DNA from 4 places in the Streptomyces sp. NBC_01304 genome. Region 1 is predicted to be linked to each of the others. Evidence: riboswitches for the same ligand, from Rfam matches in the RefSeq annotation. Region 1 holds a riboswitch; each other region holds the start of a gene.
The links. Region 1 has a riboswitch for cobalamin ahead of OG430_RS45405 (ribonucleoside triphosphate reductase). Riboswitches for the same ligand answer to the same signal wherever they lie in the genome.
Positions count from the first base shown of each region.

Region 2: another riboswitch for cobalamin. It lies ahead of OG430_RS30420 (CbtB domain-containing protein); the one in region 1 lies ahead of OG430_RS45405 (ribonucleoside triphosphate reductase).
Region 3: another riboswitch for cobalamin. It lies ahead of OG430_RS37170 (cobalamin biosynthesis protein); the one in region 1 lies ahead of OG430_RS45405 (ribonucleoside triphosphate reductase).
Region 4: another riboswitch for cobalamin. It lies ahead of metE (5-methyltetrahydropteroyltriglutamate--homocysteine S-methyltransferase); the one in region 1 lies ahead of OG430_RS45405 (ribonucleoside triphosphate reductase).

Region 1 covers NZ_CP109055.1:10,107,553-10,111,377, forward strand. The annotation lists gene OG430_RS45395 (STAS domain-containing protein) at 1-23, shown strand, start outside; gene OG430_RS45400 (anaerobic ribonucleoside-triphosphate reductase activating protein) at 5-610, opposite strand; gene OG430_RS45405 (ribonucleoside triphosphate reductase) at 607-2,397, opposite strand; cobalamin riboswitch at 2,447-2,604, opposite strand; gene OG430_RS45410 (sensor histidine kinase) at 2,814-3,825, shown strand, end outside.
Region 2 covers NZ_CP109055.1:6,844,466-6,848,290, reverse strand. The annotation lists gene OG430_RS30430 (glycoside hydrolase family 6 protein) at 1-260, opposite strand, end outside; gene OG430_RS30425 (ANTAR domain-containing protein) at 440-1,171, shown strand; cobalamin riboswitch at 1,596-1,747, shown strand; gene OG430_RS30420 (CbtB domain-containing protein) at 1,781-1,999, shown strand; gene OG430_RS30415 (CbtA family protein) at 2,016-2,807, shown strand; gene OG430_RS30410 (class F sortase) at 3,028-3,684, opposite strand; gene OG430_RS30405 (hypothetical protein) at 3,694-3,825, opposite strand, start outside.
Region 3 covers NZ_CP109055.1:8,356,188-8,360,012, reverse strand. The annotation lists gene OG430_RS37185 (lysozyme) at 1-237, shown strand, start outside; gene OG430_RS37180 (inorganic phosphate transporter) at 407-1,693, shown strand; gene OG430_RS37175 (hypothetical protein) at 1,725-1,946, shown strand; cobalamin riboswitch at 2,126-2,297, shown strand; gene OG430_RS37170 (cobalamin biosynthesis protein) at 2,383-3,330, shown strand; gene OG430_RS37165 (cobyric acid synthase) at 3,327-3,825, shown strand, end outside.
Region 4 covers NZ_CP109055.1:1,768,009-1,771,833, forward strand. The annotation lists gene OG430_RS07795 (short-chain fatty acyl-CoA regulator family protein) at 1-1,159, opposite strand, end outside; cobalamin riboswitch at 1,271-1,489, shown strand; gene metE (5-methyltetrahydropteroyltriglutamate--homocysteine S-methyltransferase) at 1,653-3,825, shown strand, end outside.

The sequences.
Region 1 (3,825 bases):
GCGGTCAGGGGCTCTCGGCCTGAGGGGGCCGCGCCCGCTGCCACACATGCCCGCGCAGCCCCTGCTCCGCCAACCACCGCCGCAGCGCGGTGACTTGGTCCCCGTCGAGCAGGTCGGGTGCGACGGTCGTCCGCAGCTGATGCGGCACCCCGGAATCGAGCAGGAGGCGCAAGCTGCGCAAGGCGGGCGCGGCGCTGTTGCGAGTGCCGGTCACCCGCTCGTACGCCGGTGGGGCCGCCTTGACGTCGAAGCCGACCCAGTCGACCAGGCCGTACTCCAGGATCTCCCCGAACCGGCGGGGGAAGGCCCCGCCGGTGTGCAGGCCGACACCGAACCCGAGGTCGCGCACTTCCCGCATGGCCCGGGCCAGCCCCGGCTGCAGCAGTGGCTCGCCGCCGGAGAAGACCACGCCGTCCAACAGGCCCTGGCGGCGGGCGAGATGCCCCCGCACCGTCGCCCATGCGATGCGGGCCGGGGCGCGCGGATCGAGCAGCGCGGGATTGTGGCAGTAGCCGCACCGCCAGGGACAGCCCTGACAGAACACGGTGGTGACCAGCCGCCCCGGCCAGTCACAGCTGGACAGCCGGGCCCAGCCGCCGACGCCGATCACGCCCCGGCCCCGGCCGCCGCTGTACGGAAGGGCAGGCGCTCGGCGTGCTCGCCCTTCTTGCCGATGTTGAAGGAGGCCACGGGCCGGTGATAGCCCATGACCCGCGTCCACACCTCGCAATCCCCGCCGCACTGGGGGCAGTTGGCGTGCTCGCCGCTCAGATAGCCGTGCTCGGGGCAGATCGAGAAGGTCGGGGTCACCGTCAGGTACGGCAGCGAGAAGCGCTCCAGGGACCGGCGCACCAGCTCGCGGCAGGCCGTGGCATCGGAGAGGCGCTCCGCCAGGTACAGGTGCAGCACCGTGCCGCCGGTGTACTTGCCCTGCAGCTCGTCCTGCATCTCCAGCGCCTCGAACGGGTCTTCCGTCCAACCGACTGGCAGCTGCGAGGAGTTGGTGTAGTAGGGATTCTCGTCCGTGCCCGCCTGGAGGATGCCGGGGAAGCGGCGCCGGTCCTCCTTCGCGAAACGGTAGGTGGCGCCCTCGGCCGGAGTCGCCTCCAGGTTGTAGAGATGCCCGGTCGCCTCCTGGAACGCCACCATGCGCGCCCGTACGTGATCGAGCAGGCGGACGGCGAGGGCATGGCCCTCGGGCGCGGTGATGTCGTACGCGTCGTGCGTGAAGTTGCGGATCATCTCGTTGATGCCGTTCACGCCGATGGTGGAGAAGTGATTGCGCAACGTCCCCAAGTAGCGCCTGGTGTACGGGTACAGGCCGCCGTCGATCAGCTCCTGGACGGTGACCCGCTTGATCTCCAGGCTCTCGCGCGCAAGGTCGAGGAGACCGTCGAGAGCCGCGAACAGGCCGCGCTCGTCGCCGGCGTGCAGATGCCCAAGGCGCGCACAGTTGAGGGTGACCACCCCCAGGGAGCCGGTCTGCTCGGCGCTCCCGAAGAGCCCGTTGCCCCGCTTGAGCAGCTCGGTCAGATCCAGCTGGAGCCGGCAGCACATCGAGCGGATCATCCCGGGGCTCAGCTCGGAGTTGAGGAAGTTCTGGAAGTACGGCAGCCCGTACTTCGCGGTCATCGCGAACAGCCGCTCGGCGTTCTCGCTCTCCCAGGGAAAGTCCGCGGTGATGTTGTACGTCGGAATCGGGAAGGTGAAGACCCGCCCCGTGGCGTCCCCGGCCGTCATCACCTCGATGTAGGCGCGGTTGATCAGGTCCATCTCCGCCTGCAGCTCCCCGTAGGCGAAGTCCGCCTCCTCGCCGCCGATCACCGGTATCTGCTCGCGCAGGTCCTCGGGGCAGGTCCAGTCGAAGGTGAGATTGGTGAACGGGGTCTGGGTGCCCCAGCGGGAGGGCACGTTGAGGTTGTGCACCATCTCCTGTACGCACTGCAGGACTTGGTCGTACGTCATGGCGTCCTTGCGCACGTACGGCGCCATGTACGTGTCGAAGGAGCTGAACGCCTGGGCCCCGGCCCACTCGTTCTGCAGCGTGCCGAGGAAGTTGACGATCTGCCCGACCGCAGAGGAGAAGTGGCGCGGCGGCGCGGAGTCGATCTGGCCCGGCACGCCGCCCAGACCCTCGGCCAGCAGGGTGCGCAGGGACCAGCCCGCGCAGTAGCCCGCGAGCATGTCCAGGTCGTGGAGGTGGAGGTCGCCCTCGCGGTGTGCGCGGCCCACGGCCTGCGGATAGACCTGGTCCAGCCAGTAGTTGGCCACGACCTTCCCGGCGGTGTTGAGGACGAGGCCGCCGAGCGAATACCCCTGGTTGGCGTTCGCGTTGATCCGCCAGTCCCGGCGGTCCAGGTACTCGGTCACGGAATCCACGGCGTCGATCTGTGTCACGTCGGCCCTCCCACGAGGCAGCACGGAGAATCGTCCGCACCGCGCGGGCATGCGCGGTGGGTGGCCGGCAGGTATCGGGCTCGGGCCGCTGTGCGGTCCCACACCGTTGCGGGGCAGCCCCGGATTCCCACCGGGTTCCCTGTTGCCTCGGCGTGCGTACCCGGATGTACCCGGACGTTCCGCCGAACCAGCTGCCGCAACACTACATGTGGGGATCAGGGCGACATGCCGACACAAGATGGTGGGTGACGTTCGGCCCCGAGGGCGGGGCTTTGGTCCCGTCCGGGGGTGCCCGAGTGTTACGCGGAGGTGGCCTGCCGTGCGCGGGGCGGGCGCGGCCCGAGTGAGGCAGGGGCAACCGGGTCCTTACCGCACAGAAACCGTGCGGGGCAGGCCGGTTCGTAACGTCGTACGGTGTGATCCGCACGCAGCAGCCCCCCGCCAAGACGCCCCCCACCCGGACGCCCGGCTCGCAGGTGCCCGCCACGCAGGCGCTCGCCACACCACCCGCGCGCCCGGCCCGACGGCATCGGCCCCGCACGCGCTCGCTGCCCGCCCTGCCCGGCTGGGGCTCCATCCGCGGCCGGGTCGCGATCGTGCTCGCCGTGCCCACCTGCCTGCTCCTCGTCGTGACCGGCCTCGGCGTCGCCGACCGGGCCGCCGACTGGTCCGCGGCGCGCGAGACCGCGGGCCGCGTCGACCTGGTCCTGAAGGCGCAGGGCCTCGTCCGTGAACTGCAGCGCGAACGCGGCCTGACCAACGGCCTGTTGGGCGGCGCCGGACAGTATCGCGACGACGTCTCGGCGCAGCGCAACCGCACCGACCGGGCCCGCCTAGCCTTCGAGGCCCTGCTCGCCGCGGGCGGCGCGGGTGCCGACACCGCCGGTGCCGCGGCGGATGCGCTCGCGCCGGTCACAGCTCTGGGGGCGGTACGCGCCCACGTCGACGACGGCAGCGCGGACAAGGCCCCGACCCGGACCGCGTACACCAAGGCGATCGAGGGGCTGATCGGCGCCGCCGCGGCCGAACCGGTCCGCGGCGACCGGGCGCTCGCCGACGCGATGGGCGCCCTGACCGCCCTCGCCAAGGCCACCGAGGCGGTCGCCCTCGAACGGGGCCTGCTGAATGGGGTGTTCGCGGCCGGCCGGTTCAAGGGGGAGGAGTTCCTCGACTTCACCGAGGTGCGCGCGGACCGCCTCGCCTTCCTGCGGCAGTACGCGGACCTTGCCACCCCCGACCGCACCGCGGCCCTCGACGCCGCCTTCGACGGCCGCGCCGCCCGCACCGCCACCGGCCAAGAACGGCAGGCCGAGCGCGGCGCCGACGGATCCCGCCTCACCGTGGACCCGGCAAGCTGGTGGGCCTCGATGACCACGCTCGTGGATCAACTCCACGACGTACAGCGGCAGATCGGCGGCGAGGCCCGGG
Region 2 (3,825 bases), 3.3 Mb from region 1:
ATCTTCTTGATAAGTTCGGCGTCGTCCTTCTTGCCGTCCTCGAGGAAGGTGGCGACCTGTTTGGCCGCGTTCCCATCGGGGTTGACCCAGTAGGGGTCCGTGCCCTTCGGCTGCTGCTTTCCCGAAGTCTTGGGCGCGTCGGGGTCCCCGCCACTGTCGGAACAGCCGGCGAGCAGCAGCACCGCCCCCACGGCCACCGCTGAAGCCTTCACCCCCGCACCTGCAGACCTGCGCTTACGGCGGTCATCGCTGCCGTACATCCACTCCCCCTTGGGTGCACCGTCCGGCTCCCAATCCTGACATACGTACCCGCACGCCACGAGGCTGACCGGGGCCTGCATCTTCTTCGTAGATGAGCCGTTACACCCTTCCCAGATCGGGTAGGCGCGGAGATGCCTGCCAACTGAATCGGTCGAGAGAGGCCACCATGCAACACTCCATGAGCCAATTGCGGCTGGCCTCCGCCTTCGTGGAGACCGCCGACACCCTGACCACCGACTTCGATCCGGCCAAGTACCTGGCACGCCTCGCCGACCGCTGCGTGGAGCTGCTCGGGGCGGTGGCCGCCGGAGTCGTGCTCTTCTCCGAGGAGCAGGTCTCCCTGGTCACCAGCTCGGACCGGGACGACTGGGTGCTCGGTCTGCTCGAGGTGCAGCACCTCGGCGGGCCCTGCCTGGACAGCTTCACCACCGGCGCCCCGGTCGGGCCGGTGCCGCTCGACGAGCCCCAAACCCTCACCCGCTGGCCGGATTTCACCGTGCGGGCCCGGGTCCAGGACATCAGCTCCACCTATGCGGTGCCACTACGGCTGCGCGAGACCGTGCTCGGCGCGGTGATCGTCTTCACCACGCACCAGCGGCCCCGCGCCGAGGTGGAGCTGGCCCAGGCGCTCGCCGACGCCGCGACCATCGGTCTGCTGCACCAACGCGAGATGTCCCAGTGCCGGGAGCTCTCCGAGCAGTTGCAGACCGCGCTGACCAGCCGCGTACTGATCGAGCAGGCCAAGGGGCTGCTCGCCGAGCGCTGGGGCGTCGGGGTGGACGAAGCCTTCCGGGCCCTGCGCCGCCATGCCCGCACGGCCCGCCGGCCGCTCAGCATGGTCGCGCAGGCCGTGATGGACGGGGATCTGGACGACTATGCGCTGCGTGGAGAACGCAACACACCGTCCTGATCGGGACGCCCGGCGGTCGCGGTCGGGAGGCGCGGCTGCCGTGATCGCGCGGCACGGCAGCCGTGATCAGAACTCACCCACCGCCACCAGGCCACGACTTGGCGTCAAAGTGCCTCTAGGCCTTGGCGTTCATCCGTTCTAGAGTTGGGCCAACGGCTCTACGCAGAGTTGCCGTTCAACGGCCCCAGCCCCCGGCCACACGCCAGAACAACTGGACTGGCCTCAGAACCTCCCGTGCCGGCGCCGGGTTACTCCCGCAGCCCGAGCGCGCGCGGTCGAGGACCGGCCCGGCCGGCGGCTCCGGGGGGAGCGGGTCACCGGCCGGGTCAGGTGCGCCCCCCGAGCCTCCAAGAGCCCCCCTTGCCGCCCCCGGTGACCTCGCAAAGGACAGGCAGGCCTGGTTGACAGGGGTTGCCGTGGACTGCGACTCTCCCGGACGACAAGTCCATACATTGAGGCGACGGTTGACAGGAACCCGGTGCAACTCCGGGGCGGTCCCGCCACTGTGACCCCACGCGCCACCCTCCGGTGACGCGTACGGGAAGTCAGGAACTGAACCCGTCGTCCTCCTGCCATGGGGCGTGGAAACCCCAGAAGGAGGTCACCGGTATGTCTCTGCAGCACGCGCAGCACACCGACACCGCGGCGGTTTCGGCCGCCACCACCCGCACCCGCGACCTGCTGATCGCCTCGGCCGCGGTCATCATCGCTCTTGTGGCGCTGTACGCGATCTTCCTGGACAACGGAACGATGATCGCCGCGACGGGCGACTACCTGCACGAGTTCTCCCACGACGGACGGCACCTCTTCGGCGCCCCCTGCCACTGATCGGGGCGCTCGCACCATGTCTTCACCCGTACTCCCCCTGCTCGGGCGCGGTCTTGCGGCAGGAGGAGCGGCCGGTCTTGCCACCGGTCTCTTCTCCCTGCTGCTCGCCGAGCCCTTGATGGACAAGGCGATCCGCCTCGAAGAGGCACGCTCCGAATCCGGCCACAAGCACGAGCCGGCCGGCGCGATAGTCAAGCACCACGAGGAGCTCTTCACGCGCTCCCAGCAGCACTTCGGCCTGGTCGTCACGGCGATCGTCGCGGGCCTCGCCCTCGGCCTGCTCTTCGCCGTCGCCTACGCCCTGGTGCACCGCCGCACGCCCACCGCCGGTTCCCCGTGGACGCGCGCCCTCACCTTCTCCACGGCCGCCTTCCTGGCCGTCTCGCTGCTCCCCGGGCTGCGCTACCCGGCCAACCCGCCCGGCGTCGGCGACTCCACCACGGTCGCCAACCGGCAGGCCCTGTGGCTGGCCGCGGTCGCCATCGGGGTGCTCGGCATGGTCCTGGTCTGGCAGGTGTACGTACGCCTCGCGTCCCGCTCCGTGCCGGTCAGGCACCTCGCGGTCGCGGTGGCCACGATCGCCGTCCTGGTCGCGCTGTTCGCGCTGCCGGGCAACCCGGACGAGGTCCCGGTCGCGGCGACGCTCCTGTGGGATTTCCGGGTCCTCTCGATCGCTTCACACGTGCTGCTCTGGGGCGTGTTCGCGGCGGTCTTCGGCGCACTCGGCCTGCGGGCCGCCGCCCGCGCCGCCGCTCCGGCCCCGGCCGCCGCGGAGGCTTCGGGTCAAGGGCCGGTGCCGGTGGGCTAGGGCCTGTCTCCCCGATCTCTGTGGATCAGCCTGCGGCGTCTGGTGCGTGCTCTCGGCGTGCCGGGCGGAAGGCCCCGTCGATGGGCCGGACGTACTTGGTCTTTCGCCCGGTGCGGCGAGAGGGGGTCCCCCCTGCTCGAAGAGCTTGGGGGAGCGTGCCAGGCGTCGCGAGGCAGACGGGAGTTTGAAGACAGGCCCTAGTTGAGTCGGGCCGGGTGGCTCAGGGCCCGGTGCCCGTGAGGTAGGCCGAGACCACCACGTTCGACGTGTACGCCTTGGCCGCCCGGTCGAAGGTGCCGCCGCAGGTGATCAGGCGCAGCTCGGCCCGGTCCGGCTCGCGGGCGCCGTAGGCCTGCTGTGCGTCGAACCGGTCGCGGGTGAAGACCTGGACGTCCTCGACGGTGAACTCCGCGAGCGAGCCGTCCGCGCGGGTCACCCGGATCTGCTGGCCCGGGCGCAGCGTGCTGAGGTTGTAGAAGACAGCGGGCTGCGTCTCGGTGTCCACATGCCCGACGAACAGCGCGGCCCCCTTGGCACCGGGCTTCACCCCGCCCCCGTACCACCCGACCACACCTTTCTGGTCGTACGGGGGCGGGTCGATGGCCCTTTCCGCGTCGAGGCCCCGCTTCACGACGGGGGCCTGCACTCCTATGGCGGGGATGTCCACGCGGTGCGGCCGGGCGGGCGGCAACGGCTTGTGGGCGGGCGGCAGTTGGACCTCGGCGGGCTGCCCGATCCCCGACACGTCACCGATGCTCGGGCCGCTCTGCGGCACATCGGTCAGATCGCTCCCCCAGACCAGCAGACCGGCGAGGAGCACGACCCAGGCAAGACCGGTGAGCAGCCGGCTGGACACCGGCGACCTCTCGTCGGCCATCTCACCGACTCACTCGGAGCGACGACGCCGACGACGGCTCACGAGCCGCCCCGCCACGGCCAGGGCCGCGGCTCCGGCCAGCATCCCGCCGATGAGCGTGTGCCGGGTGCCCGGCCCGTCGTCCGTGGTCGCGGCAAGCTT
Region 3 (3,825 bases), 1.8 Mb from region 1:
CGGCCCGTGATCTACACCAACACGAACTGGTGGAAGCGGTGCACCGGGAACTACGCGGGCTTCGGTGACAATCACGCGCTGTGGCTGGCCCGCTACGGCTCCTCGCCCGGCGAGCTGCCGAAAGGCTGGGGCTACCTGACCTTCTGGCAGTACGACAACGGCAGCGGCCGGCTGCCGGGTGATCAGAATCTCTTCAACGGGTCGATGACCCAGCTCAAGCGGTTCGCCCGGGGCTAGACCGGGGGGCGGATCGCCGGGATCCCCGGGCGGGTGCCGCCGCTTTCGAACCGAAGGGAGAGGCGGCCTCCCGCTTTGGGACACCACACCGCCCGCCCCAGTTCATCTTCCGTTCACTCAGGTTGCTTACGTTCGTCCAGCCACTGACATCGAGCGATTGCCTGGGTAAATGGAACACATAACGCTGCTGCTCGCGATTGTGATCGTGACAGCTCTCGTGTTCGATTTCACGAACGGTTTCCACGACACCGCCAACGCGATGGCGACGACCATCTCGACCGGCGCACTCAAGCCCAAGACCGCGGTGGCCATGTCCGCGGTGCTGAACCTCGTCGGAGCATTCCTGTCCGTCGAAGTCGCCAAGACGATCTCCAGCGGTCTGGTGAGTGAAGACGGCATCAAGCCCGAAGTCATCCTTGCGGCGCTCGTCGGCGCCATCCTGTGGAATCTGCTGACCTGGCTGGTCGGCCTTCCCTCCAGCTCCTCGCACGCCCTCATGGGCGGTCTGATCGGCGCCACGGTCGCGTCCATCGGCTTCTCCGGTGTCAACGGCGGTGTCGTCGTCACCAAGGTGCTGATCCCCGCGCTCGCCGCTCCGCTGGTCGCCGGTCTCGCCGCGTACCTGGCCTCCCGGCTGACGTACAAGCTCGGCAAGAACATCACCGCGAAGTCCTCCGCGAAGGGCTACCGCGGCGGCCAGATCGCCTCTGCCGGCCTCGTCTCGCTCGCGCACGGCACCAACGACGCGCAGAAGACGATGGGCATCATCACCCTCGCCCTGGTCGCCGGCGGCGCGCTCGCGCCCGGCTCCAACCCGCCGGTCTGGGTCATCGTCTCGGCCGGTCTGGCCATCGCGATGGGCACCTACCTCGGCGGCTGGCGCATCATCCGCACCATGGGCAAGGGCCTCACCGATCTGCAGCCGCAGCAGGGCTTCGCCGCCCAGACCTCGGCCGCCTCGGTCATCCTGGCCTCGTCGAACCTCGGCTTCTCCCTCTCCACCACGCACTCCTGCTCGGGTGCCGTGATGGGCGCGGGCCTCGGCCGCAAGGGCGGCGTGGTGCGCTGGTCGACCGCGACCCGGATGTTCGTCGCGTGGGGTCTGACCCTGCCGGCCGCCGGTCTGGTCGCCGCGGGCGCCGAGTTCGTGGCCCGGCAGGGCGACTGGGGCATCGCGGCCGTCGCGGTCTTCCTGGTCGCGTCCTGTGCCGCGATCTGGTTCATCTCGCGCCGCCAGGTCGTCGACCACACCAACGTCGTGAACGACGAGATCACGGATGTCGCCGAGGCCGAGCCCGCGGGCGTCGTGACCACCGCGATCGCCGCGGTCACCCCGCCGCCGGCCGGTATGGCCGCCGCCACCGTCGAGACGTCCGAGGACGTCAAGACGACCATCCCGGCCCCCACCGCCCCCGCCGTCGCGGATCCCGCGCGCCCGGCTACGGCGACGGTCTGAGCCCCCGGGCTCGGAGAGTAAGGACAGCAGCATGAACATCGACTGGGCAGCTCTCGGCTCCGTCTTCGGCGTCAGCCTTCTGGCGACCGTCTCCCTGGTGGCCCTGTTCACCCTGGGCATCCTCGGTCTCTCCAAGCAGGAGGAGGCCGCGGCTTCCGGCGGCTCCGCGGCGCTCGCGCGCTCGGGGGCGTACGCCTGCTTCGCACTGTGCGCGGCGGCGGTCTCGTACGGAATCTTCCTGATCGTCACCTGACGGCGGCGATCGACGGATTCGTCACCTGACGGTACGGATCCGGAGCACCGCGACGCGAGCGGCGTCCGGCGACTTTCCGAGGTCGCCGGGCGCCGCTCTCGTGTGTCCTCGTGTGGGCCTCGGCACACTCTTTAGCCGCAGGTCAAAGCCGAGTTGACGGGCCTCGCGGAGCGTGGTGGACTTCCGGAGCCAATTACGGCGGCAGCAGAGGAAGCCGGTGCGAATCCGGCGCGGTCCCGCCACTGTCACCGGGGGTTCACTCCCCCGGAAGCCAGGAACTCTCTCCGCCGGTCACGTCGAACCAGGGCGCGGACCCTGAGTGAGGACATTCGCCATGCGCGGCTGCCGTTCAGCTGTCCCTGTGCCCCTGCGGGCACCCAGTGCGTCAAGTGCTTCCTGTTTCAGGGTCCTTCGAGGCGTAGCGGCGGGCTGAACCGTGCCTGCCGATCGCGACTTCGCGTACGGCGCCGCCGCCGGACTGTTCGGCGACCTGCTGCTCGGCGATCCCCGCCGTGGGCATCCGGTCGCCGCTTTCGGGCGCGCGGCGGGCGCCGTCGAGCGGGTGCTGTGGCGTGACCACCGTGGGTGGGGCGCGCTGCACACCGCTGTGTGCGTGGGGGGTGCCGTGGGCGCCGCCGCGCTGGTTTCGCATGCCGTACGTGCCTCTCGTCGCGCCTCTTTCGCGCTGACGGCCGCCGCCACCTGGGCGGTGGTCGGCGGGACTTCGCTCGGCCGGGAGGCGCGGGCCATCGGGGGCGCGCTGGCCGCGGGTGACGTGGACGTGGCGCGGGAGCGGCTGCCCCATCTGTGCGGGCGGGACCCGCAGGCCCTGGACGAGGACGGGATCGCGCGCGCGGTCGTGGAGTCCGTGGCCGAGAACACCTCCGACGCCGTGGTCGGGGCGCTCGTGTGGGGAGCTGTCGGCGGGGTGCCGGGGCTTGTCGGGTTCCGGGCCGTGAACACCCTCGACGCGATGGTCGGGCACAAGTCGGTCAAGTACCGCCGCTACGGCTGGGCTTCGGCCCGGCTCGACGACGTGGCCGGCTGGCCTGGGGCCCGTCTGACGGCGGCGCTCGCGGTGGTCGCGGGCGGGGACCGGCGCGGTGCGGCCAAGGCCTGGCGCGAGGACGCGGACCGGCATCCGAGCCCCAACGCGGGCCCCGTGGAGGCGGCCTTCGCGGGCGCGCTCGGGGTGCGGCTCGGCGGGACCCTGTCGTACGGCGGACGCGTCGAGCACCGGCCGGTGCTCAACCCGGCCGGGCGCAAAGTGGGGGTCGACGACATCGAGCGGGCCGTGCGGCTTTCGCGGCGGGTGAGTTGGGGGGCGCTCGCCGTGTGTGCGGCGGCGCGGATCCTCGTACGGAAGAAGAGGTGCAGGTCATGAGCGGTGGACTGTTGGTGGCCGGGACCACCTCCGATGCCGGGAAGAGCGTCGTCACGGCCGGGATCTGCCGCTGGCTGGTCCGCCGTGGCGTGAAGGTCGCGCCCTTCAAGGCGCAGAACATGTCGCTGAATTCGTTCGTCACGCGCGAGGGCGCCGAGATCGGCCGTGCCCAGGCCATGCAGGCGCAGGCCGCCCGCGTCGAGCCGACCGCGCTGATGAACCCGGTGCTGCTCAAGCCGGGCAGCGACCGCTCCAGCCAGGTCGTCCTGATGGGCAAGCCGGTGGGCGAGATGAGCGCGCGCGGCTATCACGGGGGACGCCAAGAGGCGTTGCTCGGGACGGTCGTGGACTGTCTTGAGCAGTTGCGGGGCAGCTATGACGCGGTGATCTGCGAGGGGGCGGGCAGTCCGGCCGAGATCAATCTGCGGCGTACGGACATCGTGAACATGGGCATCGCGCGGGCCGCGCGGTTCCCCGTCGTCGTGGTCGGCGACA
Region 4 (3,825 bases), 8.3 Mb from region 1:
CGCCCCGGTGGCGGGTGGCGGCGCGGGCCGTCCACAAGTACCGCTGGCCGTCCGGCATCGCGGCGACCTGGACGTGGATGCGGCCGGGGGCGGCGAACGCCTCGTAGACGTTCCACAGCGGGCAGGTGCCGCCGGCCCGGGAGAAGTGGAACGCGGTGGCCGACTGGCGTTTGGACATGTTGCCCGCCCGGTCGACCCGGACGAACGAGAAGGGGACACCACGCAGCCGGGGGCGTTGCAACGTGCTGAGGCGGTGGCAGATGGTCTCGTAGCCGAGACCGAAGTGGTCGGTCAGCCGCTCGATGTCGTAGCGGAACTCCTCCGCCGCCGCGTGGAAGCGGCGGTACGGGAGGATCAGGGCTGCGGCGAAGTAGTTGGCGATGCCGATGCGGGCCAGCGGCCAGGCGGCGGAGTCCGGCGCGAAGTCCTCGGAGGCGAGGGCGGAGAGTTCATCGGCGTACTCCAGGAGCGCCAGCTGCGTCGCCATCCGGAACGCCTGCTGGCCGGGGCGCAGCCGGGCGGAGAGGTTCAGGACCCCGGCCGCCGGGTCGTAGCGGTGCAGCAACTCGCCGCAGTCCGCGGCCAGTCGTACGCCGTGACGCTCGGTGAGACGTGCGGACAGGCTGCGCACCACCTCTCCCGGGCGGATGCCGGTCTCGGCGGCCAGCCGCTCCGCGGCGAGGTCCGTGTCGTGCAGATAGTTCTGGCGGCGGTAGAAGAACTCGCGTATCTCCTCGTGTGCGGAACGGGGTTGGGCCGTCGTACCCGGCCCCCGCCCCTCCGCGGCTTCGGTCAGCTGCTCGGCGAGGTGCTGGTTGCGGCGGCCCAGGTCCACCAGGAGCTGCGCCGCCGCAGGGGTGCGCGAGGCCAGCTCCGCGAGGTCGGTCGCCGACACCCGGCCCGCGGCGACCTCGCCGGTGAGGGCGTCCCGCAGGTCGGCCACGAGGCGGCTGGTGTCGCGCTCGGAGAAGAAGCCGGGGTCCACGCCGAACGTCTCCGTCAGGCGCAGCAGGACGGGCACGGTCAGCGGCCGCGAATCGTGCTCCATCTGGTTCAGATAGCTCGGGGAGATCGCGAGGACCCGGGCCAACTCGACCTGGCTCATGCGCCGTTCCTCGCGCAGCCGCCGCAACCGCGCTCCGGCGTACGTCTTGCTCACCCTTGGCTCCTGTCCGGTCACGATCGTCGGCACCGCGTCGCGATCGTAACCACGGGGCGGTTCGCCCCCTTCGGGAGGAGACCGCCATACCCGTACTCCAGCCGCATCCTCTAGGCTGGGTGCGCAGCTGGTTCGCCCCGTCCGCCAGGCGGGAGGCGTCGTAAGAGGGAACCCGGTGTAAATCCGGGACTGCCCCGCAGCGGTGAGCGGGAACGACCGCCGTCATACGCACTGGGCCCGGCCGGGTCTGGGAAGCGACGGCCAGTAGGTGTCCTCCTCTTGGAGGGCGTGCTCGCGAGTCCGAAGACCTGCCCGTTGCCCGCGCGCGATCCCTCGTGCGCGGACATCCCGGTGACCTCGTGGGCGGGTCGGCGTACATATCGGAGGAACACCGCGTCCGTAGTGCGCGTGCGGTCCGTCCGATGTGTCATCCCCCTTCGCGTCCGTGTCCCGTCGCCGGGATCTCAGGAGTCATCTCGCGAAGGAGATTTCCGTGACAGCGAAGTCCGCAGCCGCGGCGGCGCAGGCCACCGTGTACGGCTACCCCCGCCAGGGCGCGCAGCGCGAACTGAAGAAGGCCGTCGAGGGGTACTGGAAGGGCCGGATCGGCGCCGACGCCCTCAAGGAGATCGCCGAGGGCCTGCGCCGGGCGAACTGGCAGCAGTTGGCCGACGCGGGCGTGCACGAGGTGCCGACCGGCGACTTCTCCTACTACGACCACGTCCTGGACACCAGCGTCATGGTCGGCGCCGTCCCCGCCCGGCACCGCGCGGCCGTCGAAGCGGACACTCTCGACGGCTACTTCGCGATGGCCCGGGGCAACCAGGACGTGGCACCCCTTGAGATGACCAAGTGGTTCGACACCAACTACCACTATCTTGTGCCGGAGTTGGGGCCGGACACGGTCTTCGCGGCGGACTCCGCCAAGCAGGTGGCCGAGCTCAAGGAGGCCCTGGCGTTCGGCCACACCGCGCGCCCCGTCCTCGTCGGGCCCGTCACGTACCTGCTGCTCGCCAAGCCCGCCCCCGGCGTCGCGCCCGACTTCGAGCCGCTCACCCTGCTCGACCGGCTGCTCCCGGTGTACGCGGAGGTCCTGGCCGATCTGCGGGCGGCGGGCGCCGAGTGGGTGCAGCTGGACGAGCCGGCCCTGGTCCAGGACCGCACCCCGGCGGAACTGAACGCCACCGCCCGCGCCTACCGCGATCTGGGCGCCCTGCCCGACCGGCCGAAGCTCCTGGTCGCCTCCTATTTCGACCGGCTCGGCGAAGCGCTTCCCGTGCTCGCCAAGGCGCCGGTGGACGGGCTGGCGCTCGACTTCACCGGGGCCGCCGCCGCCAACCTGGACGATCTCGCCGCGGTCGGCGGGCTGCCGGGCAAGCGGCTCGTCGCGGGCGTCGTCGACGGCCGCAACGTCTGGATCAACGACTTCGAGAAGTCCCTGTCCGTTCTCGGCACCCTGCTCGGCCTCGCCGACCGGGTCGACGTGGCCGCCTCCTGCTCGCTGCTGCACGTGCCCCTCGACGCGGCCGCCGAGCGGGACATCGAGCCGCAGATCCTGCGCTGGCTGGCGTTCGCCCGGCAGAAGACGACGGAGATCGTCACCCTCGCCCGCGGCCTCGCCCGGGGCACCGGCGCCATCGCCGCCGAACTGGCCGCCAACCGGGCCGACCTGGCGTCCCGGGCCGGCTCCCCCATCACCCACGACCCGGCGGTGCGGGCCCGCGCCGCCGCGATCACCGACGCGGACGGCCGCCGCTCGGCGCCGTACGAGGCGCGGGCCGCCGCCCAGCGGGACCGCCTCGGGCTGCCGCTCCTGCCGACCACCACGATCGGCTCGTTCCCGCAGACCGCCGAGTTGCGCACGGCGCGCGCCGATCTGCGCGCGGGGCGCATCGGCGCGGCCGCGTACGAGGAGCGCATCGAGGCCGAGATCCAGGAGGTCCTCGCCTTCCAGGAGAAGGCCGGCATCGACGTCCTGGTGCACGGCGAGCCCGAACGCAACGACATGGTCCAGTACTTCGCGGAACAGCTGAGCGGCTACCTCGCCACCCAGCACGGCTGGGTCCAGTCGTACGGCACCCGCTATGTGCGGCCGCCGGTCCTCGCCGGGGACATCTCCCGCCCCGAGCCGATGACGGTGCGCTGGACGTCGTACGCCCAGTCGCTGACCGACCGGCCCGTCAAGGGCATGCTGACCGGTCCGGTGACCATGCTCGCCTGGTCGTTCGTACGCGACGACCAGCCGCTCGGCGACACCGCACGGCAGGTCGCGCTCGCCCTGCGCGACGAGGTCGACGACCTGGAGGCGGCGGGCACTTCGGTCATCCAGGTCGACGAGCCCGCCCTGCGCGAGACGCTGCCGCTGCGGGCCGCCGGACATGCTGCGTACCTGGAGTGGGCCACGGAGTCGTTCCGCCTCAGCACCGGTGGCGTACGGCCGGACACCCAGATCCACACGCACATGTGCTACGCCGAGTTCGGCGACATCGTCCGGGCCATCGACGACCTCGACGCCGACGTCATCAGCCTGGAGGCGGCCCGCTCCCACATGCAGGTCGCCCGGGAGCTGGCCGAGCACGGCTATCCCCGCGAGGCCGGACCCGGCGTCTACGACATCCATTCGCCGCGCGTGCCCAGCGCCGAGGAGGCGGCTTCCTTGCTGCGCA